4 regions of the Thermanaeromonas sp. C210 genome follow, and region 2 is predicted to be linked to each of the others. Evidence: riboswitches for the same ligand, from Rfam matches in the RefSeq annotation. Region 2 holds a riboswitch; each other region holds the start of a gene.
What was found. Region 2 has a riboswitch for cobalamin ahead of TAMC210_RS02220 (ribonucleoside triphosphate reductase). Riboswitches for the same ligand answer to the same signal wherever they lie in the genome.

Region 1 (7,765 bases), on a different contig from region 2:
ATTGGCCCTTTCCCAGCTGCATCCCAGCCGGGCGAAGGCCAGCTGCACCGAGCTTATTCCCGGCAGCACCCGCATTTCCTCCGGGCGAAAACGGCGCTGCAGCCAGCCCAAGAGGCTATAAAGGCCGGGATCTCCCGAGACCAGAACTGCTGTCGGGCGCCCCGCTACCGAACTCAAATACCGGTATAACCCTTCCAGATCGGCATCAATAATCCTGCGTTCCTTATCGAGGAAACCGAACAGTTCCAGGGCCCGGCGCCCTCCCACCAAAATCTCCGCCTCCGCTGCCGCCTGGTAAGCCGCCGGCGTAAGCCACATAGGATCGCCCGGTCCCACGCCGACCACCGTAAGCCAAGGCCGCCTTTCACCCTGCATGCTGCAAGTCCTCCATTATCCTAGCCCCTTCCTCGTCCTGGCCGACGATGCCACCGGCCAGGTCCAAGAAGGCGGTCCCCACCTCCAGGACATCCCCTACCAGCTCCCGGCTGCGCTTGCTGGCCACGGAAGCCAGATGGTCCCAGAATTCGCGGGACCGCCTTTCCTCCCAGAAACCGCGCAGAATTTGAACAACAACCTCCAGGGTATTGGCCGACAGTATAGCCTGCACCCCCTCGGGTGGGAGGCCCCAGGCTGCCGCCCTCGCAGCCACAATCTCCCGCCGGGCATCTGCCGTCCGGCTATGGGTATTAAAGATACCGCCGGCCACCTTCACTAACTTGCCCACGCCACCCCACAGGAGCACCTTCTTCAAGCCCCGCTCTGCACACGCCTTAAGCAGGTCTCCTATGTAGTTACCGCTCAAGATTACCGCCCTTTCCGGCAGGCCGTAACCCTCCACCGCCTGGCGCCGGCCCCGGCGGCCGGGCGTTAACACGATGGCTCTAAATCCCGCCGCCCGGGCTACATCAATTTGCGGGAGGAGGGAAACGCGCAGCGCCTCTTCCGACATGGGCTCTACAATGCCGGTAGTCCCCAGGATGGACAGGCCTCCTACAATTCCCAGGTGGGGGTTTAAAGTGCGCCGGGCCAGTTCCTCACCGCCGGGGATACTTATGGTGAGCTCCACACCCTCACCTTCGGGGATAAAATCCCTGACTGCTGCGAAAATCATGGCGCGGGGCACGGGATTGATGGCCGGCTCTCCCACCGGTACCGCCAGGCCCGGAAGAGTTACCTTTCCCACCCCTCTACCGGCCTTCAAAGTAATCCCCCGCCCTCCGGGACGCGCCCTCACCTGAACGGCGGCACCGTGGGTAATGTCGGGATCATCGCCTGCGTCTTTGATGACCGTAGCTTCTGCCCAGCCCTCCCCCCGCCGCACCGTTACCGGGAGTTCGATTACCTCTCCCCGGGGCAGGGTGACCCGCACTCGGTCCTCTGTTTTTCCGGGGCCCCAGAGGGCTTTTACCGCCGCCCTGGCTGCGGCCGCCGCGCAGGTACCGGTGGTATAGCCCTTTCTAAGATTGTTCATAGAGACCTCCTCCCGGTCCCTTAAGTTGCCTCCGGACAGCCAGGGATTTTACTTCCACGGGCAGGCCGCAGACCACTAGATACACCGCGTCGGCCCTGGAGGCCACTTCCTGATTGGCCAGGCCCAGGAGATCGCGATAAAGGCGGCCGAGGGGATAGGGTGGTACCACCCCTAATCCCACCTCATTGCTGACCAGGATAACGTCGGCCGGGGACTCCTGGGCCCTGCGGGCCACCTTCCGCAACCGGACCACGACCTCCTCCTCGCCGAGGCCCTCCTCTACCAGGAGGTTGCCCACATAAACCGCCAGGCAGTCCACCAGGAGGACCCTTCCCCTCTTCCCCCATTCTTTGATTACTTCCTCCAGGGCCACGGGTTCCTCCACCGTAGTCCAGCAGTCCGGCCTCCGGGCCTTATGGCGGGCCACCCGGGCGGCCATCTCCTCATCCGTGACCCTGGCGGTGGCCACATAAACGACCTCCTCACCCCAGCTCGCGGCCAACTCTTCGGCAAAGCGGCTCTTACCGCTCCGCACCCCTCCCGTAATGAGTACCAGCCTTCCCCGTTCCAATCCCGGACCTCCCTAAACTGCCTAGCTCCACATACCAAAAAACCCAGCCTCTCGCCTAGAGGCTGGGTTGCTATTATCCTTCCATCGGGCCCTTCCCTTGACGCGAGGGTCTACAGTCACCACAGGCAGGTCTCCTGGCTCCGGCTCACCGCCATCCTTCCCCTTCCCAGGGCGTACCCCAGTGGGCTTTCTGAAGGATAGCTCCCCGGTTACAGTGGCGCGACCGCTCAGGATTTTCACCTGATTCCCTTTTAGCCTTACGGCACCTGTGGTCGTCCGCTATTTTTTCCTTCAGTATAGCGCAAGATCGTTCACTAATCAAGGGTTTCCTGTCGCAATCATGCCCCTTGTTCTCGTCCGGCCACCACTCCTAAACCCCGGAGCTAAAAGAGCCCGCCGGAGTCTAGCTCTAGGGCGGCTGCGCTGGGAGGCTAAAGCTTCCCGGGTCCTTCTCCCGACCGGCCAGGCCTCTCCCCTTCCCCGCCATCAAAGGCACTCCTTAGGGCACGGGCACACCCCTTGAGTCTTTCTATGACCTCCTCGCCCACTGTCACGGCTCCCAGCTCGGCATGGTCCGGGATGTCCGGACCGTGAAAATCGGAGCCGCCGGTAACCAGGAGGCCGAGCTCTCCGGCCAGGTCCAGGTAGCGGGCCACCTCCTCCCGGCTGTGCTGGGGGTAATAGGCCTCAAGCCCCTGAAGCCCTCTGCTCGCCAGTTCCCTTATAATGGCGTCTTCGCCTATGAGGCCGGGATGGGCCAGCACGGCTACTCCCCGACAGGATCTGATAATCTCGACACCTTCGGCCGGCGCAAGTTTATACCGGGGCACATAGGCCGGCCGTCCCCGTTCCAGGAGCTCGGAAAAAGCAGCCTCGATGGAGGGAACAAGGCCCCGCGCTACCAGGGCCTGGGCAATATGCAGACGTCCGACGGCCTGCCCCCGGACCAGGGGAGACACGTCCTCCCAGGTAACGGGATAACCCAGCTCTTGCAACCGGGCGATGATCTTAAGGCACCGCCTGTACCGGGCCTCCTGCCGCTGTTGCAAGAAGCTGCGTAGCCTGTCCCCCTGGAAGTCGATATAATATCCCAGCAGGTGGACGTCACAACCCTCCCACTCGGTGCTCAACTCAATGCCCGGGATTACCTCAATACCATAAAGGGAAGCCACAGCCAGGGCTTCCTCTAAGCCGTCCACCGTGTCATGATCCGTAACCGCTATGGTCGCCAGCCCTTTTCGATGTGCCAGCCGGACCAGTTCGTGGGGCGTTAGCTTTCCATCCGAAGCGGTAGTATGGGTATGGAGGTCTCCGCCTTTGACTGCCGGCACCCCCCTGCTTCCCCGGCTTACTTTTGCTTGTTAAAAACCAGGACTCGGCCTTCCTCCCTAAAGGCTATCAGTTTTTTCTGGGTTGCTTCTCTCCTTATACTCTCCAACATGTGGTCGATTATTTCTTCCTGCACCAGCAGGTCTTCTTCCTGCACATTCTCATTAACATCCGCCACCAGGCTCTCGCCGAACTGCTGGCGTACGAGGGTCATTATAAGGTCAATTTCCCCCTGGGACAGGGTTCCCACATCCCTCTGCACCTCGAGAACGGTGAGCTGCTCGAAGCAGTGATAATCCAGGATGATTACCTGGGCCTCCCGCTGCTCCAGGAGATTAAAGGTGGCCAAAGACTTAACAAACTGCTCCCTGAACTCTTCCAGTTCCTCGCGGGGAACCCGGCCCCTCAGCATGAAGGAAAACTTTAGTATGCGGGCGCCCGGTTCATAATTGATGGTCCCTATCTCCGGATAGCGCACCAGTATAGAGATTAATAGTCCCACGCTGTCGGATATCTCGCCGTTGTACCGGTATCGTACGCCCATACTGTGCCACCTGCCTTCTACCTAAACGGTGTTCAAGGCTTAGTTCTGCGCCTTCTTCAAAAAATCCTGCCATCTTTTAGTTCGGGCCGCAAAAAATATGGTGGCAGAGATGGCAATTTAAGGCCTCTCCCTGCCACCCCTGCCTGTAAGCAACACCTTCCCGGCCTACTTGGCATAGTCCACGGCCCTTGTTTCCCGAATGACCACTACCTTAATCTGGCCCGGATATTCCAGTTCATGCTCGATCTTCTTCACTATGTCCCGGGCCAGCTGCACGGCCATGGTATCGTCTATTTTCTCGGGCTTGACTATGATGCGGATCTCGCGGCCTGCCTGTATGGCGTACGCCTTATCCACTCCGCTAAAGGAGTCGGCAATCTCCTCTAGTTTTTCCAGACGCTTGATGTAGGCCTCCAGCGTTTCCCGCCGCGCTCCGGGCCTGGCGGCGGAGATGGCATCGGCCGCCTGCACCAGCACAGCCTCGAGGCTGCGCGGCTCTATATCCCCGTGGTGGGCTGCAATGGCGTGGATTACCTCCGGGGACTCCCGGTATTTCTTGGCCAGCTCAACCCCGATATTGACATGGGGCCCTTCTACTTCGTAGTCTACGGCTTTCCCGATATCGTGGAGCAGGCCGGCACGCTTGGCCACCTGGACGTCGGCCCCCAGCTCGGCCGCCATGGAGCCCGCCAGAAAGGCCACCTCCAGCGAATGTTTCAGGACGTTCTGGCCGTAGCTGGTCCGGTACTTAAGCCGGCCCAACAACCTGATAAGTTCCGGGTGCAGGCCGTGAACGCCGGCCTCAAAAGCAGCCTGTTCACCCTCCTCCCGGATCTTCTGCTCGATCTCCCGCCGGGCCCTTTCCACCATTTCCTCAATGCGGGCCGGGTGAATGCGGCCGTCGGCAATGAGCTTCTCCAGGGCAATACGGGCTATTTCCCGGCGGATGGGGTCAAAGGCTGATAAAATGACGGCCTCCGGAGTATCATCGATAATTAAGTCCACACCGGTCAGGGTTTCCAGGGCGCGGATATTGCGTCCCTCGCGCCCGATGATGCGCCCCTTCATCTCATCGTTGGGCAGGTTAACCACGGAAACAGTGGTTTCGGCCACCACTTCAGGAGCACACCGCTGAATGGCCCAGGTGATGATCTCTTTGGCTCGTTTGTCGGCTTCCTCCTTGGCCTCCGTTTCCACTTGTTTGATCAACAGGGCGGCCTCATGGCGCACCTCGTCCTCCACGCTTTTCAGCAGCAGCGCCTTGGCCTCTTCGGTCGTCAAGCCGGAAAGGCGCTCCAGTTCGGCCACCTGCTGCCGCTTGAGCTCCTCCAGATGCTGCTTGAGGCGTTGCAGGTCTTCTTCCTGCCGCTGAAGATGGGCTTCCCTTCGTTCGAGACCCTCGGCCTTCCGCTCCAGAGCTTCCTCCTTCTGCAGCAGGCGGCGCTCCAGGCGCTGGAGCTCACTACGCCTTTCGCGGTTTTCCCGCTCCACTTCATTACGGAGGCGATGGACCTCTTCCTTAGCCTCCAGGAGGGCCTCCCGCTTCCTGGCCTCGGCCTCCCTTTTGGCCTCCTCGATGATGGCCGCCGCCGACTTTTCCGCGGAAGCTATCTTAGTCTCCACCAAATATCTACGGAGAACATACCCAATTCCCGTGCCTGCCGCCAGAGCCGCCAGCAGGGATGCTATCCAAACTAAAATCTCTCTCACCCCCTTGACATAAAATAAAGCCGAGCAGAAACCCGGCTTAGGAAAGGCATCCTACCAATTTTTCCCTTGAAAAAATACAGCTATGCACCTGTTGGCTAAGAACTGGCTAACGGGACCCTCTTCTACTCCGGCCTAACGGCACAAGAAAGGCCTCTACTTCTCCGCAGTCCGTATTTTACCCTGATTATGCTCAAAGGCCGCCAACTGACCCCTTAATATCTAAGGCACAAGCCTATCACGGTGCATCTATTTCAAGGACTTGGTAGTACGCCTTAACACCTAGTTTCCCTCGATGGTATTGTATTATTTTCGGTAATTGGCTGTCAAGCAAGTTCCGGCCAGCCCCTGGACGCCGCGTGCACCGCCGCCGGACGCCCGAGACCACCCTTTAATCTTCTCCGTCGCCTTCCCTCGGCCGGGTAAGGAAGGTGGCCACATTAGCACTGGCCTTCTGGGCTAACTGCCCGGCCAGGGCGGCGGCCAGCTCGGCATGCTGGCGCAGGTACTCCTTCGCCGCCTCGCGCCCTTGGCCCAGGCGCTCTTCCCCCACCGAATACCAGGTGCCGCTCTTCTTGACGATGCCCAGGTCTACGGCCAAGTCGATAAGACACCCTTCTTTATCGATGCCCCGTCCGTAAATAATATCGAATTCCGCCTGCCGGAAGGGAGGAGCGACCTTATTCTTGACGACCTTGACCCGGGTCCGGCTGCCTATAATGTCGGCCCCCTGCTTGATATTGTCGACTTTACGCACATCCAGCCGGACCGAGGCATAGAACTTTAGGGCCCGGCCTCCCGGCGTAGTCTCGGGATTACCGAACAGCACTCCCACTTTTTCCCGCAGCTGGTTTATAAAGATGGCCACCGTGCGGGACTTGGACACCACACCCGCCAGTTTCCTCAGGGCCTGGGACATAAGCCGGGCCTGGAGCCCTACGTGGGCATCCCCCATTTGGCCTTCGAGTTCGGCCCGGGGAACCAGGGCGGCCACCGAATCGATCACCACCACATCGATGGCCCCGCTCTTTACTAAAACTTCGGCTATTTCTAAAGCTTGCTCACCGGTATCGGGCTGGGAAACCAGGAGGTTGTCGATGTCCACTCCCAGATTGCGGGCGTAGAGGGGATCCAGGGCATGTTCCGCGTCGATGAAGGCGGCGGTACCCCCTTGCTTCTGGGCCTCGGCTATGATATGGAGGGCCACGGTGGTCTTACCGGAAGACTCCGGCCCGAATATCTCCACAATGCGCCCCCGGGGTACCCCTCCCACTCCCAGGGCCAGGTCCAGGGGCAGGGCACCCGTGGGTATAACTTCCACATTGAGGCGGGCGCTGGCTTCCCCCAACTTCATTATGGAGCCCTTGCCGAAATGGCGTTCGATCAGGTTAAGGGTGTGCTCCAGCATCTTCTGCTTTTCTGATACTTCCACCCTTGGGTTCCTCCTCCAGGTTACTATTTCCATTTTAGAAAAATTTTTGACCTGAAGTCAAGGTAAATGTTTCTAAAACCTCGTAGCGGGGTCCCCGGGGGGTTAGATGACTCTGCATGAGCACTATCTCTTTTACCCTCTCTTCTCCCCAATTTTCTCCCTGACAGAGCCGTAGCCGTTGCTCAAGTTGAGTCCAATTGGCCCTGGACCGCAAACGCCCCAAGGTTAAATGGGGAGTAAAAGGCTCAGAGCCAAAGCCCAGGGGAAGAAGTGCGCCCTCTACGCGCCGGTGGAGATCCATTAAAGAAGGATTGGGATCAAGGCCCACCCAAATCACCCGGGGCCGGGACCAAGCAGGGAAGACGCCTATGCCCTTGAAGTGCAGCACCAGCTCTCCATATCCCTCCATATCCTGCCGTAGGCGGGGAACCATTTGTAGGGCCTGCGCCGGTTCGACTTCGCCCAGAAACTTCAGGGTTAGGTGAAGGTTTTCCCTTTCTACCCATTTAACGTCGGCCCCGCAGGTACGGAGTTCATCCTGCAGGGAAGCAAGGCGGCTATTCAATTCCCCAGACAGGGTTATGGCCACGAACAGGCGCACCTTTCTCTCCTCCAACCTGTCTTAAGGATAACCCAGCTCCACTTTTTTGGCAATAGATAAGATAAAAGGAGCCGGGAACCTCAAGAGGCCCTGGCTCCTGTCGTAAGAAG
Region 2 (7,765 bases):
CGAGGGTAACACCTTTGTTCCAGGCCAAAGTAAGAATTTCTGGATTATCCTTCACAGGCAGAAAGTCTGTACCGGTGTACAACAGTTGGTCAACCAGTTCGGCATTTAAGTCGTTAAACAGCAGTTTGATTACTTCTATTTGTTTGGTAAAAGTTTCGGGGCCAAAGCTGCCCGTTACACCTACCATCATGCCCAACCGCCGGGAAGTCAGGCGGCTCGGGAAGGTAACTCGTCCGTCGGGGTGGAGGACTACCTCTACGTACCTGTAGCAGCGGTCAATAAACAATTTGGTTTGAGCCGTAATATCTCCGTAGAAAGTGGGCGTTCCCACCACCAGCCCGCGGCATCCTTCCACCGCGGCATATAGGATTTCCATATCATCTTGTATACAGCAGCTCGGATGATTGCGGCAATAACCACAATACCGACAAGGAAGAATTTGCAGATCATGAAGATAAAACTTTTGGACCCTTAGTCCCGTTGTCTCTACGCCTTCGAGGATCTTTTGCACCAGCAAGTCGGTGTTGGCCTTTTTGCGCGGGCTCCCTACCAAGCCTATAACGTCGGCCGTCATTTCTGATTCTGACCTCCCCAGTCCTTATACAAGGTGACTTCAAAGGCATAGCGGTCACTACGGTACCAGGATTCTACGAATTCGACGGGCGTATCGTCGTCCATAAAACTAAGGCGGTTGACGTAGAGCAGGGGACTGCGACGCGGTACTTGCAGAAGGCGTGCCTGCTCCGTGCTGGCCAGAGCGGCCTCCAGACGCTGCTGGGCACGAAAAAGACGAATACCGTAGCGATTTTTCAGTACAAAGTAAAGAGAGTTGTTCTCCAGGTCTTCGGTTTCCAGACCGGGACAGAGATGCTGGGGTAGGCGGGAGATTTGAATAACAATAGGTTCTGCATTGGCGTACCGCAGCCGAACAATCCGGTAAACCTTGGCGTTGGGAGGGAGCCTAAGTTTGTTGCGCAGTTCTGGATCAGGTGTCACCTGCTCAAAACTTAATAATTTAGAAGACGGTATGAACCCTCGTTCCCGCATGTCATCCATAAAACCGGTTAGGGGTGCATAGCTTCGTTCGATCTTGGGCCGGGAAACAAAAGTACCTTTTCCGTGGACGCGGTAGAGATACCCTTGATTCACCAGTTCGGTTAGGGCATGTCGGGCCGTCATACGGCTCACGCCATAGGCCTTAGCCAAGGCGGCTTCGGAAGGTACCCGGTCGTCTGGTTTTAAAGCACCGCTCAGGATTTTTTGCTGTAGATCCTGCATTATTTGAAAATAGGCCGGCGCAGGCCCTTCTACCTTGACAATATTCACTGCTTACCTCCTAGTCATCTAGACGTGCCTAGACAGGTATATACAACAGTTAGTCTTATTTTAAGTTCTACGGAAGAAGGCTGGCAAGTGGATTGTCGGATTGTAATTCTTAAAATAATGGTATTACATGTGGTGCAAGTGCATATTCTTATTTAACTTCAGCCGCAACTATGTTGTCTTCATTATATCGGAATTCGGACCTTATAGATAAGTGCTAGAGCACCCATTCACTAACTCGCCGCACGTAGTTAGAAAAGCCCCCAGGTGAAACCTGCCTGAAGAGTTGCCGCCTGCAACCCTGCGAATAAAAAGGGGTGGCAGAAAACCACCCCTATAAATGGGAGAAAAAGAGGGTTTGGCCGAATTACCTCTGGTCTAGGAGAAGATAGCTTTTCTTGGGCGATACATTTTTGTAGGCTGGTCGGATAATTTTCCCGCCGCTCACCAGCTCTTCGATGAGGTGGGCGCACCAGCCGGAGATCCTGGCCATGGCAAAGATGGGAGTGTAAAGCTCAACGGGAATGTTGAGCATCTTGTAGACGAAGCCGGAATAAAAGTCTACATTAGGCGCGATGATTTTATTGGCCTGTTTTTCAGCGGCGAAGACCTCCGGAGCCACCCTTTCGATGGTCAGGTACAGGCCGAACTCGTCCTCCATCTGTTTCTCCCTGGCCAGTTCCGCTGCCTTTTGTTTGAGTAAAACGGCCCTCGGATCGGACAAGGTATAGACGGCATGTCCTAAGCCGTAAATCAATCCTTTCCCATCGAAGGCCTCTTTGCGAAGGATCTTGCTCAAATAATGCTTAACCTCTTCTTCGTCCTTCCAGTCCTTAACGTTCTCTTTAATATTGTCCATCATTTCCATGACTTTAATATTGGCACCGCCGTGTTTAGGCCCCTTCAAGGAACCCACCGCGGCACCAATTACGGAATAGATATCGGTGCCGGTGGAGGCAACGACATGGACGGTAAAGGTGGAGTTATTGCCTCCCCCGTGTTCGGCATGAAGCACCAGTGCGAGGTCCAGTAATTCGGCCTCCAGCCTGGTGTATTGGTTATCAGGCCTGATCATATGCAGGAAATTTTCCGCCGTTGCAAGGGCCTTTTGAGGTAAGTGAATGTACAGGCTTTTATTATCGTAATAATGACACTTGGCCTGGTAAGCATAAGCTATCATGAGGGGAAAACGCGCGATCAATTCGATACTCTGCCGGACTATGTTGCGTATGCTCGTGTTGTCCGGATCGGGATCATAAGAGTACGAGGCCAGGACGCTCCGGGCCAATTTGTTCATGATATTGCTGCTGGGAGCCTTCAATATCATATCTTCCACAAACCCGTCCGGGAGGTTCCTGTTTTCGGCCAGCAAGCAGTTAAACTCCCGGAGTTTTTCCCGCGTCGGCAGCTCCCCGAAGAGCAGCAAATAAGAGACTTCCTCGAACCCGTAGCGGCCTTCCTTTTGGAAGCCTTGGACAATATCCCATACATCAATGCCCCGGTAGAGGAGGCGGCCCTTATCAGGTATCCTTTCCCCTTCATCCATAATATAGCCGTGGACCTCACCGATCTCCGTGAGGCCCACCAGCACACCGGTGCCGTCCTTATTCCTCAAGCCGCGCTTTACATTGTACTTCTCATAGAGGTACGGCTCGATGTAATTGTTTTTTTCCGCCAACACGGAAAGGTAATCTATAACGTCTTGCCTCACCATGGATAGCACACCCTTTCCTTCAAAGGTTGAACCTATAGATTTTCGAACCGGGGACGAGGCCATTGGCAAAGGAAATGCTTTTGGCGACCAGGAGGAAATGGCCGGGGTTAAGGTAAAGAGCAGTACGGGAGGGCACCCTCACCCGGCGTCGTGCTCTCCCTGGTGTCGGATTGAGGTCCCTGTCCCAGGAGAGATTATAATTATATTCGTCAATAAACCCCCTTTTCCCTCTTGGGCTCGTATGAGGTTAATGAAATTTTAACAGGCGGGGGAGGAAGGATGTTGCTGCCAGGCTATAAGGCGGGAAATATTTGAGGTAAACAGGATACTTTAAGGGGGCAGAGGTTCAATCCCAATCCCCTTGGGGCAGTGGTGGTGCGAATTACGAGTCCTTCGCCGTAGGTGAGTATGTTCTACCGCCGGCCGATAAAAAAGCAGGAGAGATGTTGATGTTCCATCTCTCCTTACGGATTATCCTGCTCGTCCTGCAGATTTAACCGGGTTTTGCGCTTTCCTTCTTCGGCCAGGGCCTTTTCTCCGGCCTTTACTAGTTTGCGCACCATGTTGCCGCCGATTTTGCCCGCTTCCCGGACCGTCAGCTCCTCGCCGGCATTGGCTAGGTCGTCATCCAGCCCCAATTCCTTGGCGGTTTCCCATTTTAGCTTATCCAGGTGTCCCTCCGTTCGCAGCCTATCGTTATCTTTCTTGTGGCTCACGGTAATTCACCTCTTTTTCTAGCCTACCCGGTTTTATCTCTTTGTATGTACAAACCTTCACCCCTTGGGGAACGAGGGAGGATTTTTCTATTTTATGCCGAAAAAATAGTTTGAGTACGGGTTAAGGGAAGCCGGTGGGATTCCGGCGCGGTGCCGCCACTGTGAAGGGGAGCCCTTGCTTAAGGGCCACTGGGATTTTGTCCCGGGAAGGTAGCAAGGAGCCATGAACCTGAGCCAGGAGACCTGCCCGTACCCATTCGTGCCTTTAACCCACGAGCATGGGCAGGGGGGCTGCTGGAAGGTAAAGAAGGGCAGGAGTTTCCCCAACTACGCGGGAAGAAGGCGCCTGTAGTTGGGTTTTTTAGTTTGGTAGGGGACAGGAAGCGGCATCCCTTCAGTAAGAAAGTAAGGAATAAAGCGAGGGGAGTCCGGCCTTGGAGGACCGGCCGGCACCAGGGCGCAAAGAGGAGGGGCCAGGTTATGTTGCCTAAGAAGATCATAAAACGCGACGGTAGGGTGGTGGATTTCGACCAGGAGCGGATTATTAACGCCATCTTCAAAGCCGCCCAAGCCGTGGGCGGCCAGGACCGCCGTCTGGCCTGTGAGCTGGCCAACCAGGTGACGGCTTTGGTTGCTCAGAAATTTGAGGACCGGCTGCCGACGGTAGAGGATGTGCAGGACCTGGTGGAAAAGGTTCTAATAGAAAACGGGCATGCCCGCACGGCCAAAGCGTACATCCTCTATCGGCAGCAGCATGCGGAGTGGAGGAATTTTCGCAACCTGTTAGTCAATGTGGAGAAAATGGTCCAGGATTACCTGGAAGGACAAGACTGGCGCATTAACGAAAACAGCAACATGAATTACTCCCTGCAGGGCCTTAACAACCACATTATCGGGGCAGTTACCTCCAAATATTGGCTGGAAAAGATATATCCCCCGGAAATACGGCGGGCCCACGAGGAGGGAGCCATACATATCCATGACCTGAGCCTCCTGGCTCCCTATTGCTGCGGCTGGGACCTGGCGGACCTTTTGGAGGTGGGCTTTGCCGGGGTGGGGCAGAAGGTGGAAAGTGCGCCGCCTAAGCATTTTCGCACGGCCCTGGGGCAGATTGCTAATTTCTTTTATACTTTACAGGGTGAAGCGGCAGGTGCCCAGGCCTTTTCCAACTTTGATACCTACCTGGCGCCCTTTATCCGCTATGATGGCCTGGATTACGCGGAAGTGAAGCAGGCCCTGCAGGAATTCATCTTCAACCTGAATGTGCCTACCAGGGTGGGCTTCCAGACCCCCTTTGTCAACCTCACTATGGATGTGGTGCCCCCCAAGATACTGGCCGAAGAGCCGGTGATCATCGGAGGTAAGCGGCAGGACGCCTGTTATGGCGAATTCCAGGAGGAGATGGACTGGCTTAATCAGGCGTTTTGCGAGGTTATGATGGAGGGGGATGCCAAGGGCCGTATCTTTACTTTCCCCATCCCAACCTATAATATTACCCCGGATTTTGCCTGGGAGAGCCCCGTAGTCGATAAAATCTTGGCCATGACGGCCAAATACGGTATTCCTTATTTTGCCAACTTCGTCAACTCGGATTTAAAGCCGGAAGACGTGCGCAGTATGTGCTGCCGCCTGAGGCTGGACAACCGCGAGCTTAAAAAAAGGGGAGGGGGGCTTTTCGGGGCTAATCCCCTCACCGGTTCCATCGGCGTGGTTACCATTAACCTGCCGCGCCTGGGTTACTTGAGCTGTTCCAAAGAGGAGTTCTTATGCAGGCTTAAGGGCTGCATGGACCTGGCCAAGGAGAGCCTTATCTTGAAGCGCAATGTTCTGGAGAAGCTCACCGAACAAGGCCTTTATCCCTATTCGCGGTTTTACCTGCGGCGGGTGAAGGAGCGTTTCGGCAGGTACTGGGAGAACCACTTCAACACCATAGGCATCGTAGGCATGCATGAAGCCCTCCTCAACTTTTCGGGCCGGGGCATAGAGGATCCGGAGGGAAGGGAACTGGCCCTGGAAATCCTGGACTTCATGCGCCAGACTCTGTCCGTATATCAGGAGGAAACGGGCCAGCTTTTCAACCTGGAGGCTACCCCGGCCGAGGGCACTTCCTACCGCCTGGCCAGGCTGGACAAGTCCTTGTATCCCGCTATCATTACTTCGGGAGACGAGGACCCCTATTACACCAATTCAACCCATTTGCCGGTAGATTTCACCGGCGATGTTTTTGAAGCGCTGGAACACCAGGATGAACTACAGATCAAATATACAGGGGGCACGGTGTTCCATGCTTACCTGGGGGAAAGGATAACGGATCTAAGCGCCTGTGGTCGTTTCCTGCAGACGGTTATGAGCCGGTTCCGCCTGCCCTATCTTACCCTCACGCCGACGTTCAGCATCTGTACCGAGCACGGCTACCTGGCCGGGGAACAATGGAAGTGCCCCACGTGCGGCCGGGAAACGGAGGTGTGGAGCAGGATTGTGGGTTACTACCGGCCGGTAAAGAATTGGAATAAGGGCAAGAAGGCTGAGTTCCGCAGGCGTCGGGTTTTCAGCCTGGCGGGCTAAGACGCGGTGAGGACCTGTGGCCATTAGAGGTATCCACAAGACTAGCCTGGTGGATTTTCCCGGCGAGGTTTGTACCACCGTTTTCTTCGGGGGATGTAATTTCCGCTGCCCCTGGTGCCATAATGCCGACCTGGTACTGCGCCCCTCGGCTTTGCCTGAGATTCCCCCAGAAGAGGTTTTGGCTTTCTTGGACCGGCGGAAGTCTTTCATCCGAGCCGTCTGTCTCACAGGGGGAGAGCCGACCTTGGCCCGAGGCCTGGAAGATTTTATTTGTCAATTGAAAGGGAGGGGCTTCAAAGTCAAAATAGATACTAACGGCACGCGGCCCGAGGTTATAGCCGGGCTTTTAGAAAAAGGTCTTCTGGATTATGTGGCTATGGATGTCAAAGGACCGCTGGAAAAGTATAACCTCCTTACGGGTGTGAAAGCGGATCTCGGAGCTGTAAAGGAAAGCGTCAACCTGCTTAAAAACAGCCGCACGGCTTACGAATTCAGGACTACAATGGTTCCGGGCCTATTGTCGGAAGAAGAACTCCTGGCCCTCGGGCCTTTGCTGGCTGGGGCCCGCCGGTATGTTTTGCAGGCCTTTAGGCCCGCGGATTCTGTTATTAACGGATACTACCGGGATATCCCTCCCTGTTCGGAAGCGACCTTGAAGAATACGGCCTTAAAATTGGCGCCCTTCTTCGGTAGAGTAGAAATAAGAGCCTAACAGGGGCCCGCGGGTTTTCCCGCCGGACGGGCCCCTCCAGGTCGCGTTCCTGACCATTCCGGCGAAGGCCTGGAAAACGAAGCGCGACATTAATACGAAGTGTTCGAATACTGCCAGCGTAAGTCCATGTCTCCTCTTGCCAGCAGCATGCACGATGCATTTCCCTACCAGGTATTGTACCTATCTTCATCCGTACCTAACTAAGCCAACCTTAGGCCTTGCTCCAACGTTTAACAAAGGCCCTAGCCTTTAAAGCTACCAGTAAATTTGACAGGCTCTCTAAAGAGTGGATGTCCAAACCTAAAATTTCCCCGATCTTTTGCAGCCGATAACGCAGAGTGTTCGGATGCAAGTAGAAGTGCTGGGCCAGGGCTTGGAAGTCACCATTAAACTGGAAGAAGCTTTCTAGCACCTCTACATAATTAGTGCCATGGGTTTTATCATACTCCTCCAGCTTGCCAATAGTTTGCTGGCAATATTCCTCCAGCAGGGGCGAGGGGAGGTGATAAAGGAGCTTTTCTACACCGAGGTCGGCAAAAAAGACCAGCCCCTGCTCCCGGCGCAAGTGCTTTCCTATTTCCAGGGCAATTTTGGCTTCCTGAAAGCTCAAATAAAGCTCACTGGCGGAAGGATAAAACAATCCCACTCCTCCTAGGAGGGAACCGGGAGGAAAATATCTGGCCACCGCACGAACGAGGTAGTCAAATAATTCCGTTAGCTTCTGCCGGGCTACTT
Region 3 (7,765 bases), on a different contig from region 2:
TGGTGGGACATCTCCTGCTCTACCAGCCGGCCGTCCAGTGGTTGAAACGTTACCTCGAGGCAGGGGTTATCGGGCCGGTGGCCTTTCTAACCCAGGAACGCCTCAAACTGGGGCGAGTGCGGTCAGCCGAGAATGTGCTATGGAGTTTCGGCGTTCACGATATCGCCGTGCTCCTCTACCTGGTAGGGCAAAAACCCCAGCAGGTAAAAGCCAGCGGGCAGTGTTTCCTGCAAAAAGAGATTGCAGACGACGTCTACCTGCACCTGAGGTTTCCCGGTGGTATTGCAGCCCACCTGCATGTATCGTGGCTGTGGCCCGAGCAGCGACGCCTCCTTACCATCGCGGGTTCTAAAGCCATGCTTGTTTACGACGAGGTGCAACAGCGATTAACCCTGCACAAGAAGCGGATAACCCCCGACCTGCAGAACGAAGACGCCGGCAGTGAAGTCGTTTTTCAGGGGGAGGGGGAACCCCTATTGCTGGAGTGCCGCCATTTCCTGAATAGGGTTGCGGACCGCCGCCGGCCGCTCTCCGACGGTAAGGGTGCCCTGGAGGTAATCGCCGTGCTGGAAGAAGCAGAAAAACAGTTAAAGGAAGATGGGAAATGGAGCGGAAAGATTATTTCGTCCACGAATCAGCCTGCATCGATGCCGGGGCCAGAATAGGCAAAGGCACAAGAATATGGCACTTCAGCCATGTGATGAGCGGTGCCGAAATAGGAGAAAACTGCACCCTGGGCCAAAACGTCTTTGTGGCCAGTAACGTAAAAATAGGCAACAACGTTAAAATCCAGAATAACGTTTCTGTGTATGAAGGAGTCACCTTGGAAGACGACGTTTTCCTCGGCCCAAGTATGGTCTTTACCAATATCAAGACGCCCCGTGCCGCCTATCCCCGGAACACCAGCGACGACTACGTCCGCACTCTGGTAAAAAGGGGGGCCAGCATCGGTGCCAACGCGACTGTAATCTGCGGGGTGACTATAGGGGAATGGGCTTTCGTAGCAGCAGGGGCGGTGGTGACCAGGGACGTGCCGCCTTACACCCTGGTTGCCGGTGTGCCTGCCAGGCTTTGCGGCTGGGCCTGCGAGTGCGGCCGGCCTTTACGTTTCGAGGGCAGGAGAGCCGCCTGTATTGAATGCGGCAAGAGGTACGAGAAACGCGGCAAGAAAACTATCGTCAGGATAGGCGGGGTGGGCGATGGGTCAGGTTAAAATTCCCCTGCTGGATCTTACCCCGGAGATTGAGACCCTCCGGGAGGAGCTGACGTCTGTCGTCGACCTGATCATGCATCAGGGGCCAGCAAGCCGCCGCTTATTACTTAGCTGAACCGGCTTTGCATGATGAGCCGTTTGCGCGAAGTGGTCCAGCGCCCAGCGCCGATATTTTCCCCGAGCCAGCCCGTTTTGCGGATTGGCACGTGACCTACCGTCCAGCCTTGCCAGCAAGTGCCGGGGCTACCCTCACTTGTTGAAACCAATAGCCGTCGTGCAAGACTTGGCTTTCCATTTCTAGGGAGAGGGGGAAAGAAAAGATAGGACCATCTGTCACTACGGTGTGAAATTCCCCCTGCTCGCCCATGGGATCCACCCCCGAGCGCTCCATCCTATCGATAATTTCCTCGTCCAGGGTTTTCCCCAGAAGGCTTTTGTCCAGGATGTCATCTTTAACCGCGATAATCGTGGCTTTAAAGCCCAGCTCCAGGAACTCTCTCAAAAGTTCGCGATGAGGTTTTTTCCACAGGGGCAGGAAGGGAAAAATGCCCGCCGAAGAACAGGTATTCTCTACCCATTCCCGGTGGGCTTCCAGATCGATATCGCCGAAGACACCGGCCTCAATCCCCTGTTCCTTAAGTTGACGGAGCACCGATATAAATACGGCAGTATAGTCCTCCCACGAAGTTGCCCGGGTAACTAGGGGAATGCCGAGGGCCGCGGATTGACGGTGCAGCAGGTCCAAGGGCAGGCCGTGGGCCCGGGTCTTATCTCCCCCTTCCGCCAGGGTGGTAAATAGCGCCCGCGGCTTCCCACCCTCCCGGATGGCGTAATACAAGGCCAGGCAGGAGTCTTTTCCCCCGCTCCACGAGCAGAAAAAAGGCAAGCCCTTGATGGACACGAAAATGCCCCCTTTGTCTTATTTAGCTTTCATTCCAGTCCACAGATCCACATTACTCGGATAGCGTAATACCCTTAGCGAAATGACTTTGGATGGCCTCTAAGGCGGAGGTCTCGCTCGGCACCGAGCAAGCTCCCTTCTCTATCATTCGCTTATAGACCTTTGTGGCCGCTCCTCCGGTGTAATCCCTTTCCTCAATGGGGCTTTCGTCTACCAGAAATACGGGCAGGCCGCCGGACAGGGCCTCCTCAAGAGCGTAAAGGTTGCGGATATTTCCCTGGCCGAAGGGCACGCTGGCCAAGAGGGCGCAATCCGCCTTCTTCATTAGGGCCAGGTTGCGCCGGTGGTCTTCGTCGCCGATGGGAACAAAGGGGGGTATTTCCACCATCTCAATCCCCAAAAGCCTCCCCTGTTCCCAGTCCCGGTCGCCCCGGTTCAGGACGCCGGCCGTAACCTTCCACCCCCGGCAGAACATGGCCTCCATTAACCCGGCCGCCGTCCCTCCCCCGCCCACCAGGTGCACCGCAGGGCGGGAGTTACCGGACGTCCTCCCTGCGCTTCTACGGGGCAACAAGGTTACAAAAAGCCGCCCGTTCCCGGGGTGACGGCTGAGGAGGATTTCGCTATTGTAAGCCTTCCTTATGTTAGGCGTAGTAATCACCTTCTCCGGGGGACCGACGTCCACAATCTTGCCCCCGCTTAAAAGGATCACCCGCGGGAAATACTGGGCGGCCAGGTTCAAATCGTGGATGACCGCTATGATAGATATATTCTTGATGCGGTTGAGGTAGGCAAGTAAATCCAGTATTTCCACCTGGTAAGTAATATCCAGGTGGGAAGTAGGCTCGTCCAGAAGGAGAACTTCGGGTTCCTGGGCTAAGGCCCGGGCAATAATAACCCGCTGCCTCTCTCCTCCGCTCAGGCTGGACACCGGACGTTCCGCCAGGTGCAGGATCGAAGTAAGTTCCATGGCTTCACGTACAATGGCCAGGTCCCGCCAGCTTTCGCGCCTCAACAGCCCGGACAGGTGGGGCTGGCGGCCCATAAGAACAACTTCAGCCACTGTAAAGTCAAATTCCGTGACCGTTTCCTGGGGCACCACGGCCATACGCTTAGCCGTTTCCCGGGGCGAATACTCCCACAAATCCCGTCCGTCGAGCATAACTGCCCCCCGCTGGGGGCGAAGGGCGCGATCAAGACATTTAATAAGGGTGGATTTACCGGAACCGTTGGGTCCTATCACGGCTATCATTTCCCCCGGCCGCACCCGGAAAGTTATTCCCTCTAAGGCCGGGACGGAACTGTAGCTGTAGGTAATTCCGTGAACATCCAGTAGAACTTGGCCCAAGACCCCCACCTGCCCTAACTAAAGAACCTCATTTTCCTCCGATTGCGGAGGACGTAGATAAAGAAGGGACCTCCTGCCAGGGCCGTTATCAATCCCACGGGAAGCTCCGTAGGAGCCAAGACTGTTCTGGCCAGGGCGTCGGCGGCCACCAGGAGCGTGGCGCCCGCCAGGGCCGAAGCCGGGACCAGGAAACGGTGGTCAGGCCCGGCCATCAGCCGAACGGCATGGGGAACGATCAGCCCTACGAACCCGATCACGCCGCTGGTAGAAACGGCGGTGGCCGTTAAAAGGGTGGCCCCCGTCAGGAGAAGTTTTTTCGCCCGCTCGACTTCAACGCCCAGGTGGCCGGCCGTCTCTTCGCCTAAGAGGAGAAGATTTAGTTCACGGGCATGGAAGGCGACCACACCCGTCCCCAGGATGAAATAGGGAACTGCCACCCGGACGTAGGACCAATTAGAGCCGCTGAACCCCCCCATTAGCCAGAAAACAACCTGGTGCAGCCGTTCACCGGAGAAGTATACCAATAAGGAAACAATGGCCGACAGAAAAGAACCTACGGCGATCCCCGCCAAGAGCAGGGTAAAAATGGAAACGACATTCCCCGTTCTGGCCAGGTGGTAAACGAGGACCACGGTAGCCAGAGCCGCGGCGAAGGCCAGTACGGGCACGGAGCCTACCCCTAGAAGCCGGAAATCCAGGGCCAGTAACATGGCTACTGTAGCTCCCAGGGAAGCACCCGAAGAAACCCCAATAACGTACGGATCGGCCATAGGGTTACGAAACAATGCCTGAAAAGTGGCACCCGCAACTCCCAGGGATGCCCCTACCAGGGCGGCCAACACGACCCGCGGCAGCCGAAGCTCGATGATGATGGCCTTGTTCACCGGGTCATGGGCAAGACCAGAGCCGGAAATCATCCCCAGCGTTCTCAATAAGTCCGTCAGCGGGATGTGGACCGCTCCCACCCGAACGGCTACCATCATGGTGGTGAGCAACAGCACAAGAAGCAGTAAGATGAGGATCCTGGCCTTCCATCTCTTGTGCTCCAGTACCGTGAATGGTGTATCGGGTATTCCGGAGGAGGCCTCAGGACGAGTCGCGAGTTTAATTATTTCCATCCCCCATAATCCTCTCAGCGCTCTTTATGAGTTTCTCCTGGCCGCTCCCTTCACGACGACGGCTCGGCCGGCTCCTCGAACAGTTCCGGGTGGATTATTTTGGCCAGCACCTCCAGGGCCTCAACTATCCGCGGACCCGGACGGGAGATAATGTTGGCGTCCACGCCGAAAACGCGGTTATTCTTGATGGCCCTGACCTGCTGCCACCCATTCCGCGACTTCACCTGTTCAACCGTAAGGGATTCACTGCCGTGCCACTGGGGGAAAATAATCACTTCTGGATTCCGCTCTATGATGGCTTCGACACTGAATTCTGGGTAGTCGGCCTGGGCGTCATAAGCTATATTCCGACCGCCGGCCAGTTCTATTAACTGGCCGATAAGGGTCTGGGGTCCGGCAGTCATAAGGGGGTCCGAGTAGACTTCATAGTAGACCCACGGCCTCTTCTCCCGGGGTATCTCCTTTACCACGGCCTCAACCTTTTGCATTCTGCCCCTTAAATCGGCCACCAACCTGGCGGCGCCCTCGCCCGCGCCGGTCATCTTGCCTATCCATTCGATGCTTTCCAGGACGCCTTCTACCGTTTTAGGAGATACGACGGCAACAGGTATCCCCACTTCCTCCAGCCGCCTTACGGCCTGCTCGTGCATATTGGTGGCCAAGACCAGATCCGGCTGTAGCGCCACGATTTTTTCCACATTGGGGTTAGAAAAACCGCCTACTTTGGGCACTTCCGCGGCCTTTGGCGGATAATCGCTGTAGTCGTCAACTCCTACTACCTTGTCCCCCAAACCCAGGGCGAAAAGAATCTCCGTGTTGCCAGGGGAGAGGGACACCAACCTCTCCGGCCTCGACTCCAGGGTGACTGTTCTACCCATGTCGTCGGCGACAGTCAGGGGATACTCCTCACCACCGGCCGCCGGAGAATTCCTCACCTGTGTCGCTTTTCGGTCGGCACAACCGAATAAAAAGAACCCCAACGCCAGCACTATTATGACCGCCGAAACAACCCGCAACTTTCTCCGTCGTCTTAAGTACACCTCATCATCTCCTCCCGAACATCAAGACGCCGCTTACTTGGAGAGGTCTAGCCGCCATCCCGGAAACAAAAAACCCGGCTACGACGGACCGGGGTATCGTTTCCTCTGCCATTAAGTATAGCGTGGCCCCCTTTCCCCCGAAGGTTGACACCACACCCCCGGACGGGCAGGTCTCCTGACTCCCGGATCATCGCCCCACGGCGCCTTCCCGTTCCCTCACGGTGCTTTTTGAAAGGAGAACAGTGGCTCCTGCCGCAGGCTTCCCGGTCACAGTGGCGGGACCGTTCAGGATTCTCACCTGATTCCCTATTAAGTCTCTTGGACACCCGTCCGCAGAACTAGCTTGTCAGCAGTATTATAACTTATAATCGCTTAAAGGTCGAGGGGGAAATTCGTCTGAGTTATCCCCACTTTTTGCAGGGCAGGCCTGCTTGGGCTTGGAAGCGAGCGACTAAACCTGAGCGGTAGCCAAACTTAGCGAGGCGAAAGGCGGAGGCAGGCCCGAGGCCATGGATGGCCGAGGCCGGCAACTGAGACAGGAGGTCGAATTTGCCGGGAAGCCTGCCGGAGCCTTGAGCCAAGCGCTAGTTTGGCCCGCGAGGGTTTTTGGAGCGAGCGAAAGTCAAGCAGGCCTAGAAGCAAAACTGGGGATGCGCCAGGGAAATTCGTACCCCAGCAACTAGGAGACGCCTGCAACTGGTGATATAATTAAACTGCGACCGGTAAAAATTAAGGGGGATGACCTGATGAGCATAGCTGCGAGGCTCGAGCGCCTCCCCCTCAGCTCCTTTCATTATAAATTGCTCCTTATATGCGGCCTTGGCTGGCTGTTCGATGCCATGGATGTGGGGCTGATATCATTTGTCCTGCCGGCCATAGCTCAAGATTGGCAGCTAGACGCCGCGCAGCTGGGCGCCCTGGGAAGCATCGGTATGGCGGGCCTGGGACTGGGAGCCGTCCTCGGCGGGATCCTGGGTGATTTGTGGGGACGGAAACGGGTATTTACGTGTACTCTAGTAGTGTACGGTGTGGCTACCTTTCTGGCAGGATTGTCCACTAACTATGCCGTGTTAATGTTTACCAGGTTTGTTATCGGATTAGGTTTGGGAGCCGAAATACCTGTGGCCTTCACTTTGGCCAGCGAATTCTCACCGGCCGCACACCGGGGCCGCATGACGGTCCTTCTCGAAAGTTTTTGGGCCTTGGGTTGGATAGCGGCAGCGCTGGTCGGCTACCTCGCGGTTCCTTCCTGGGGGTGGCGAGCAGCCTTTTTCATCGGGGCCCTGCCGGCCCTTTATGCTGCCGTATTGAGGCGCGCCTTGCCCGAATCACCGTCGTATTTGGAAAAGGTCGGGCGCACTTTTGAGGCCGAGGCCATCGTCAGCAACGTAGAAAAGGCCTGCGGGATTTCGCCCGGTCCTGCCGCGGCCAATCTACCCTCACCTAACGGAGCGGGAGTAAACCGCCACGTAACCCGAGCCAAACTCTCTGACCTGTGGTCCCCGCGGTATCTCCGACGAACCCTGTGCCTGTGGATCCTGTGGTTTGGTATTAATGTGGCCTACTACGGGATTGTGACTTGGCTGCCCACCCTCATGGTGGGCAAAGGCTTCACCATCATCAAGAGCTTTGAGTATGTCCTGCTCATGACCATGGCCCAAATACCGGGATATTTCAGCGCCGCCTACCTGGTAGAAGTGATAGGCCGCAAGGCTACTCTAAGCGTATATCTCCTCATGAGCGGGTTAGGTGCCTATATGTTTGCCCAATCGGCTACGGTACATCAAGTAATACTATGGGGTTCCGTGATTTACTTCTTTATGCTCGGTTCCTGGGGGGTACTCTACGCCTACACCCCCGAAATGTATCCTGCCGCCGTGCGGGCCACCGGGTCGGGCTGGGCGTCCTTCTGTGGTCGTATAGGGGCGGTCCTCGCTCCCTACGCCGTCGGCGCGGTACTTTCTTCCCTGGGACAGGCCACCGCCTACCCGGTAATTTTTGCCCTGATAGCTGCCGTTTGCCTCGTAACTTCCCTGGCCATGATTATACTGGGCATTGAAACGAAAGGCAAAACCTGGGAAGAATTGGCCCGGCTTTAGCTGGGCAGACCTATGTAAATAGATTCGTTGTGGCGCCCTCCAGGGG
Region 4 (7,765 bases), on a different contig from region 2:
TCGCCTACTGTCGCGGTAGCTGTCCCCGGGTGGGGGAGGCCATGAAAAAGGCCTTTCAAAAACACGGGGTGGATTGCCAGATTAAAGAACTGCAACCTTGCCGCGAAGGAGCTACCCTGTGTTAAAGAAAAGTCTAAAAAGATATAGGAAGAAGTTAGAGTGGGAGAGGATTAATCCATGGCACTTATCGTGCAAAAATACGGCGGTACGTCGGTGGATGGGCCAGAAAGAGTAAAGAACGTGGCCAGGAGGGTAGTGGAAACCAAACGGGCCGGCAACCAGGTAGTCGTAGTGGTCTCTGCCCCGGGAGACACCACCGATAAGCTCATTGCCATGGCCAAGGAAATTACCTCCAATCCGCCGGCCCGCGAGCTGGATATGCTTATGGCCACGGGAGAACAAATGTCCATTGCCCTCTTGGCCATGGCCATCCAGGAGCTGGGTGAACCTGTAATCTCTCTCACCGGAGCGCAGGTCGGCATTCTTACCGACGGCGTCCATACCAAAGCGCGGATCCTGGAGGTGAGCTGTGATCGCCTGAGGAGGGAACTCGACGCGGGCAGGATCGTAATCGTGGCGGGTTTTCAGGGCGTCACCTGTGACAACGAGATCACCACCCTGGGCCGGGGAGGTTCCGACACTACAGCAGTGGCCGTAGCGGCAGCCTTGAAGGCCGAAGTATGTCAGATCTACACCGACGTAGACGGGGTTTATACCGCTGACCCGCGAATTGTTCCCGGCGCCCGCAAGCTGGCGACCATATCCTACGATGAAATGTTAGAGCTGGCCAGTTTGGGAGCCCAGGTCTTGCAGCCGCGTTCGGTAGAATTTGCCAAATTACACGGGGTGGTGCTGGAAGTCCGGTCCAGCTTTAATTACCATGAAGGTACCCTGGTAAAAGAGGTGAACGATATGGAGAGGCAAATGGTGGTGACCGGGGTCGCCGGTGACCGGAATGTGGCCAGGATAGCAATCTACGACGTACCCGACCGTCCCGGGATTGCTAAAGTTCTTTTTGAAGCCCTGGCCCGGGAGAGCATTAACGTAGATATGATCGTCCAGAGCGCCATGCGGGACGGCGTTAACGACATCGCCTTTACCGTAGCAAGGGATGATTTGGCCAAGGCCCTGGAAGTCACCCAAAAGGCAAAGGAAGAGATCGGGGCCACCTCCGTGGCCTATGATGATAAGGTGGCCAAGGTATCCATTGTAGGCGCCGGCATGATTACCAACCCGGGTGTGGCCGCGGGCATGTTCGCCTGCCTGGCGGAAGAAGGCATCAATATCCATATGATCAGTACTTCCGAGATTAAAGTATCCTGTATTATCGACGAAGAACATCTCGCCAGGGCCATGCGAGCTTTGCATAAATGGTTCGGACTGGACTAAACCCGAAGGTAATTGCCGGTGAACCTAAATATTAACAAGCCCGGGGTCCATTCAGTTACCCCGGGTTTGGACTTTTTCGGAAGGGGTTTGGCTCGAGCTAAATTCTGAGACCTGGTTGCGGATGCGAATACTGCGCTTGAATTCTATCAGTATATCCAATATCTCGTGCAAGAAGGGGCTACCAAAGGTAGACATTAAACCCACAGCGATCATGTTAAGCAACAGATACAGGCCGGGGTAGGATGTTTTTATACCGGCAAAGGCGGCGCCCAATCCTAAGAGGCCAAAGACGTCCACGGCTGCTATACCTGCCAGAAGAGCGGAAACGATGGCATTGGCTAGCAAGACCCTTAGTTGCCGCCTTTTTTCCAGCACGGGGTCGTCTAGTTTCTGCCCCAGCCACGGCCATCGCCCCTTGAGCTGTTCTACTATTCCCTGGGCAGCAGCAAAGATGGCCCCCAGGATCCCCAGGAGTTGGCTCAGATCATCCATGGCCGTTCACCCCTGACTTTAATAATATGCTTTATAATCAGGATATTAATGCGGCCGGGGCCTTGCTACTTCGGGGAGGTTCCGGTATAATAGAACCAGCCACAACTTACCTACTAGGGGACGAGTTAAGCTGCCTGACGGCAGCGAGGGGAAGTCAGTGAGATTCTGACGCGGTCCCGCCACTGTGACAGGGAGCGAGCCCACAAACTAAAGACTAAAGAGCCACTGGGCCTTGGCCTGGGAAGGCGTGGGCAAGCGAGGAACTGGAGCCAGGAGACCCGCTCGTTCCCGTATGGTACCATATCCCTACGGCGGATAGGGGGTGGTGCGGGTTAGCTACCTTCCGTGATCATGTAGGGCGGAAGGTTTTAATTTTATTTGGGAGGAAAGCCCTCAAAACTTAAACGGGGTGCCTAGTTGGCAGGTAAGGAGGGCTCGCCTAAGAATCCCCTTGTGAAGGGATTTTTGAGGCCGGCCTTTTAAGCCGGGGCGGTGGAAACTCGCCGACAGGGTTCGCGAGAGGAATTTTAAGGATTATCCGGCAAGGGATGTCCATGGAATTTTATCAAAGGAGGAAGAGTATGTACCGGCGCACCTCTTTAATAGGGATATTAGGAACATACCTTATGTTAATTTCTTTAATCCTGCCGCGCCCGGCCTATGCCATGCACATTATGGAAGGCTTTTTGCCCCTGGGGTGGGCAGGCTTCTGGTTCCTGGCAGTAATTCCCTTCTGGGTGGCAGGCTTGCTCGCCGTAAAGGCTAAAGTGCAGGGGAACCCCTCCTTAAAGCTATTGCTGGGCCTGGCCGGCGCTTTCGCCTTTGTGCTTTCGGCGTTAAAACTCCCTTCAGTGACGGGAAGCTGCTCGCATCCCACGGGAGTAGGGCTGGGCGCTATACTCTTTGGGCCCTTAGTAATGAGCCTTTTAGGAGCCATTGTGCTGCTATTTCAGGCTCTGCTATTAGCCCACGGGGGTCTTACCACCCTGGGAGCCAATACTTTTTCCATGGCGGTGGTTGGCCCCCTGGTATCTTACGGTACTTACAAGCTATTGCAGAAAGTGAAAGCTCCCCTGTGGCTGGCCACCTTCCTGGCTGCCGCCCTGGGCGACCTGTTAACGTATGTTACTACGGCCTTCCAGTTAGCCCTGGCTTTCCCGGCTCAGCAAGGAGGAATTAGTGCTTCCTTTATAAAGTTCATGGGTATTTTTGCCCTGACCCAGATACCCTTGACCGTCATTGAGGGATTGTTGACGGTTGTGGTGTTTAACTTCCTGGTCGCCTATAGCAGGCAAGAATTGAAAGATTTGGCCGTGCTCAGCTAAGAGAGGGGGAAAAGCAGGTGAATATAACCCACAAGAATGTTATCCTCCTCTTACTTGCTTTGGCGCTAATATTAACCCCCTTTATTGTTCAACAAGGAGCCGACTTCGCCGGAGCCGACGGGAAGGCCCAAGAAATTATCGGGGAGGTCCAGCCCGGATATCAGCCCTGGTTTTCCTCTTTATGGGAACCCCCCAGCGGCGAGGTAGAGAGTTTCCTGTTTGCAGTGCAGGCGGCGCTGGGCAGTGGGTTTGTTTGTTACTACCTGGGCTACCTGAAGGGCAAGGCTGTAAGTGAGAAAAGACAGGGGTAGAACCAGGGGCGTAGGTTATTCCCGGGGGCGGGACCCTTACCGAGACCCGGCAAGGAAGCGACCGGAGTATGCTTAGTATAGAGCGATACGCCTACAGCAATAAATGGCGGAAGGTCCACCCGGGAGAAAAAGTGGCCCTAGCCGTAGGCACCTTGGTCCTGGCTTTGAACGCCGGGTGCCTGTGGACCTCTCTAGCCATCTTGGCTTTAACGGCCTGGCTCTTGGTCGCCGTAGCCGGCGTCCCCCTCCGCTTCTACCTCCGCTTGCTGGTGATACCCCTTGCTTTCTTAGCGGCCGGCGTTATAGCCTTAGTAATTACCGTGACGTGGGAAGGATCTCGGGAGATGCTCTACAGCGTGAGCATCGGAAGTTTAACGGTAGGAATAGCCGGGCAGGATGTGGTCAGGGCGGGGAGGCTCTTATTACGCGTCCTCTCCGGCGTTTCCTGTCTCTACTTCCTGGCCCTTACTACACCGGTAACAGAAATTATGCGGGTGTTCCGCCGGGTGGGGATACCGTCCCTTTTCCTGGAACTGATGGCCCTGGTCTATCGCTTTACTTTTGTGTTATGGGAGACAGCTGCAAGTATGTATGTGTCCCAAGCTTCCCGGCTGGGATACAGCTCGTGGTGCAGATCCTTATCGTCACTAGGCCAATTGGTCGCCAACCTGTTTCTAAAAAGCTTTCAGAGGTCACAAATGCTGAATGCCGCCCTCCTTGCGCGGGGATTCGACGGTGAGTTTAGGGTGCTGGAGCCCGCCTACTGCTTCTCCAAGCGCCGTATACTCCTTATTGTTCTCTGGTTGGTGTTCCTGGTAGTCCTGGACCGGTACGGCGGAGGTGAAGGATTTGGAGGCTATTTTGGCCGCCCGTGACCTTGAGTTTACCTACCCCGATGGAACCGCCGCTTTGCGGGGCCTTTCTCTAGAGATAGAACGGGGGAGTAAAGTGGCCGTTTTGGGCCCTAATGGGGCGGGCAAGTCGACCCTTTTCTTGCATTTTAACGGTATTTTTCGGCCCCGGCGGGGGAAGATATTCTGGCAAGGGCAGGAAGTCCACTATGACCGCTCCTCATTGGCCGGTTTGCGCCAGAAGGTGGGGATCGTTTTTCAAGACCCGGACTCCCAGCTTTTTGCGGCCAGCGTATTCCAGGAGGTCTCCTTTGGCCCCTTAAATGTGGGTCTGCCGTCGGACGAAGTAAAGAGGCGGGTAGAAGAGGCGATGGCTGCCACCGGCATAACGGACCTGGCGGATAAGCCCACCCATTTCCTGAGCTATGGACAAAAAAAGAGGGTTTGTATCGCAGCCGTCCTGGCCATGGAACCGGAGGTGATAATCTTAGACGAGCCCACGGCTTCCCTCGATCCTTACCTTAGCAGTCAGGTTATCGGTCTGATGGATGAAATTAATCGAGCGGGGAAGACGGTGGTCCTTTCCACCCATGATGTAGACCTGGCTTACTCCTGGGCCGACCGGATTTTTGTCCTGAAATCGGGGCAATTGCTGGCCGGAGGGCGGCCGGAAGAGGTATTTCTCCAGTCTCAAATGATCCAGGAAGCCGGGTTGACTTTACCGTGGATACTGGAGGTGTACCTGGAGCTCCAAAAGAGAGGTTGGTCCCTAGGGCCTAGGCCACCCCGCTGTAAAGAAGCCCTTTGGGCCTGCCTTCCCTCGGCCTCCCAAGCCCCCGGGCCGATGCTCAAACTAGCCAAGGGGTAGTGCTATAATATATAAAACGGAGGTGTTAAGGTGGGCCGCGAGGTTACTCTTTTCACTTTTCCTTCAACTTATTATGCCTTGAGTGCGGAGAGGGCTTTGAAGGAAGCGGGGTTACAGGGCCAGCTAATACCCATGCCCCGAGAGCTCAGCTCTTTATGCGGTCTGGCCCTCGAGGTCGAAACTGCGGAAGAAGAAAAGGTCCTGCCTGTGCTGCGTTCTTCTGTAAAGATAGAAAAAAAGGTAAGGGCCATCAAGTCAAGGGGTTTGGTAGAAAAAATTGTGGAAGTGCAGGAACTGTGCCCTCCCCCAGAGTAAATCAGAAATACCGCAGGATGTTATAGACGTTGTCCCTCTGAGCCGGCCGGAAGCCGGCATTTTTAATCACCCGGATAATTTCCCCTTGGGAGCAGCGGTGATGAGCTCCCGCAGCCCTGACTACGTTTTCTTCCAGCATGGTGGACCCGAAGTCATTGGCGCCGAAGGATAAGGCTATCTGAGCCACCTTGGGTCCCTGAGTCACCCAGGAAACTTGGATATTGGGCACATTGTCCAGGTAGACGCGGCTTACGGCTAGGGTACGGAGGTAGTCCAGGGCCGTAGGCGCTGTACCTCCCAGGGCGGTATTTCCGGGCTGGTAAGTCCAGGGAATAAAGGCGGTGAAGCCCCCGGTTTTATCCTGCAAAGAGCGAATGGCTTCCAGGTGGGCTATACGGTCGGCTAGGGTATCCCGGCTCCCGAACATCATGGTAGCCGTAGTCTTAAGGCCTAACCGGTGGGCTGTAGCCATGACCTCCAGCCACCTCTCCGTCCTGGTCTTGCGGGGGCTTATTACCTGGCGTACACGGTCAACCAAAATCTCCGCTCCGCCGCCCGGCAGGGAGTCCAGACCGCTGGCTATGAGGCGGCGCAGAACTTCCTCAATGCTCAAGCCGCTCTTCTGGGCCAGGTAATCTATCTCCACTGGAGAAAGGGAATGGAGCTTTATAGGATAACGTTCTTTAATGCTCTTAAACAGGTCTTCAAAATAAGAAAGGGATAGCTCCGGATGCAGACCGCCTTGCATTAGGATTTGCGTCCCGCCTACAGCTATTGTTTCTTCAATCTTGGCAAAAATTTCTTCCTTGCTTAAGAAATAGCCTTCCGGGTGTCCCGGCGGGCGGTAGAAGGCACAGAAGCGACAGCCGCAAGTGCATATGTTGGTGTAATTGATATTTCTATCGATCACAAAGGTCACTATATTCTCCGGGTGAAGGCGCTTGCGGACGGTATCGGCAAGGTGACCCAGGAGCAAGAGATCGGCCGAACGTAAGAGTTCCAGCCCTTCCTGGGGTGTCAACCGTTCGCCCGCCTGGACTTTAGCCGTTATCCTTTTCATCTTCTGCCCTCCACAATTTGACGTTAACGGGAGCAGGAAGCAATCCCTGTTGGTAGGTATATTGATAAAAAGTATGCAGCCCTTCCAGGTGTTTCGGTGTCAAATCGTACTGGAGGTGGTGGAAATAGTCTATAAGGTCTGGAAGGGGCAATCCGGTAAGGGAAGAAGCCTGGGAAGCCAGCAAGGCCAGATGCTGCCTCCCCCATTCCTTAGCGGCCATTAAGCCCTGCCATATTTCTTTTAAAAGGCCGGGAGAACTTCGGGCGAATTCTTCTTGCACCACCACCAGGGCGAATACCATATGTTGGCCGGTAAACCGCTGCCACTCCCGGCCCAAGTCGTATATGTATAACCCCTGTTGGCGGTTGACTTGCAACAGGGCCTCATCGCCGATAACGAGGGTGGCTTCCGGGTCCGACCACCAGGGAGAAGTGCCCGGTGGCCGGGTAAAAAACTTTACTTGAAGGTTATAAAATCTTTCCACCAGGATGGACAATAAAGCCACACTGGTGGCCGAATAGGGCGTAAGGGAAACCCGTTTGCCTGCTAGTTCCGGCAAGGGCACTTTGCTCAGCAGAGCCACACTTTTTACCGGCCCCCAGGAAGAAATGGACAGGTCGGGGAGTACCAGGAATTTGTCGCATTGCTCGGCATAAGCAAAGGACGACACGGCACTGATTTCTATATGGCCCTCGGTCAAAGCCCGGTTTAACTCGCTGGGATGGCCGTAAACTATCTGCGCCGGAATCTTTACCAGACCTTCTTCCAGTGCATAGAAAATAGGCAGGCAATTAATGTAACTGATCCTGCCTATGCGTGGACGGCTCATCCGGTTCCACTCCTGGGATTAATTTTAGGGGTAGCGGCGTACTATGTTATAAAGGGTGTCCCGCTCCACCGGAACCCTTCCTGCTTCCCGTATCAGACGCAAGAACTCCTCCGCCGGTTGATATTGGGGAGTCTCAGCTCCGGCGTCGTGGGCGATGCGCTCTTCCCTCACCGTACCATCGAGGTCATCGACTCCAAAGTTCAGGGCAATTTGGGCCATCTTGGGGGTAAGCATTATCCAGAAGGCCTTTATGTGGTCGAAGTTGTCCAAAAGCAACCTGGCTATGGCCAGGGTTTTTAAATCGTCATAACCGGTGGTCGGAGGG

Region 1: another riboswitch for cobalamin. It lies ahead of cobU (bifunctional adenosylcobinamide kinase/adenosylcobinamide-phosphate guanylyltransferase); the one in region 2 lies ahead of TAMC210_RS02220 (ribonucleoside triphosphate reductase).
Region 3: another riboswitch for cobalamin. It lies ahead of TAMC210_RS11200 (ABC transporter substrate-binding protein); the one in region 2 lies ahead of TAMC210_RS02220 (ribonucleoside triphosphate reductase).
Region 4: another riboswitch for cobalamin. It lies ahead of TAMC210_RS09215 (energy-coupling factor ABC transporter permease); the one in region 2 lies ahead of TAMC210_RS02220 (ribonucleoside triphosphate reductase).

Annotation. Positions count from the first base shown of each region.
Region 1 is NZ_BLWF01000004.1:58,268-66,032, forward strand. It holds gene cbiE (precorrin-6y C5,15-methyltransferase (decarboxylating) subunit CbiE) at 1-375, opposite strand, end outside; gene cbiD (cobalt-precorrin-5B (C(1))-methyltransferase CbiD) at 365-1,471, opposite strand; gene cobU (bifunctional adenosylcobinamide kinase/adenosylcobinamide-phosphate guanylyltransferase) at 1,458-2,042, opposite strand; cobalamin riboswitch at 2,150-2,327, opposite strand; gene TAMC210_RS10600 (PHP domain-containing protein) at 2,474-3,373, opposite strand; gene TAMC210_RS10605 (hypothetical protein) at 3,391-3,915, opposite strand; gene rny (ribonuclease Y) at 4,081-5,625, opposite strand; gene recA (recombinase RecA) at 6,014-7,087, opposite strand; gene thpR (RNA 2',3'-cyclic phosphodiesterase) at 7,089-7,655, opposite strand; gene TAMC210_RS10625 (AAA family ATPase) at 7,736-7,765, opposite strand, start outside.
Region 2 is NZ_BLWF01000001.1:457,304-465,068, forward strand. It holds gene TAMC210_RS02200 (flavodoxin family protein) at 1-574, opposite strand, end outside; gene TAMC210_RS02205 (GntR family transcriptional regulator) at 571-1,326, opposite strand; gene TAMC210_RS02210 (citrate/2-methylcitrate synthase) at 1,691-3,037, opposite strand; gene TAMC210_RS02215 (alpha/beta-type small acid-soluble spore protein) at 3,502-3,753, opposite strand; cobalamin riboswitch at 3,855-4,018, shown strand; gene TAMC210_RS02220 (ribonucleoside triphosphate reductase) at 4,234-6,318, shown strand; gene TAMC210_RS02225 (anaerobic ribonucleoside-triphosphate reductase activating protein) at 6,335-7,030, shown strand; gene TAMC210_RS02230 (PucR family transcriptional regulator) at 7,242-7,765, opposite strand, start outside.
Region 3 is NZ_BLWF01000004.1:176,428-184,192, forward strand. It holds gene TAMC210_RS11175 (Gfo/Idh/MocA family protein) at 1-665, shown strand, start outside; gene TAMC210_RS11180 (acyltransferase) at 605-1,213, shown strand; gene TAMC210_RS13700 (hypothetical protein) at 1,200-1,328, shown strand; gene TAMC210_RS11185 (diphthine--ammonia ligase) at 1,425-2,114, opposite strand; gene TAMC210_RS11190 (ABC transporter ATP-binding protein) at 2,167-3,462, opposite strand; gene TAMC210_RS11195 (FecCD family ABC transporter permease) at 3,477-4,580, opposite strand; gene TAMC210_RS11200 (ABC transporter substrate-binding protein) at 4,631-5,620, opposite strand; cobalamin riboswitch at 5,769-5,965, opposite strand; gene TAMC210_RS11205 (MFS transporter) at 6,367-7,719, shown strand.
Region 4 is NZ_BLWF01000003.1:361,146-368,910, forward strand. It holds gene thrB (homoserine kinase) at 1-125, shown strand, start outside; gene TAMC210_RS09205 (aspartate kinase) at 178-1,389, shown strand; gene TAMC210_RS09210 (hypothetical protein) at 1,441-1,881, opposite strand; cobalamin riboswitch at 1,987-2,181, shown strand; gene TAMC210_RS09215 (energy-coupling factor ABC transporter permease) at 2,508-3,206, shown strand; gene TAMC210_RS09220 (energy-coupling factor ABC transporter substrate-binding protein) at 3,224-3,517, shown strand; gene cbiQ (cobalt ECF transporter T component CbiQ) at 3,586-4,392, shown strand; gene TAMC210_RS09230 (ATP-binding cassette domain-containing protein) at 4,358-5,236, shown strand; gene TAMC210_RS09235 (DUF3343 domain-containing protein) at 5,267-5,551, shown strand; gene mqnC (cyclic dehypoxanthinyl futalosine synthase) at 5,553-6,611, opposite strand; gene TAMC210_RS09245 (menaquinone biosynthetic enzyme MqnA/MqnD family protein) at 6,592-7,440, opposite strand; gene mqnE (aminofutalosine synthase MqnE) at 7,465-7,765, opposite strand, start outside.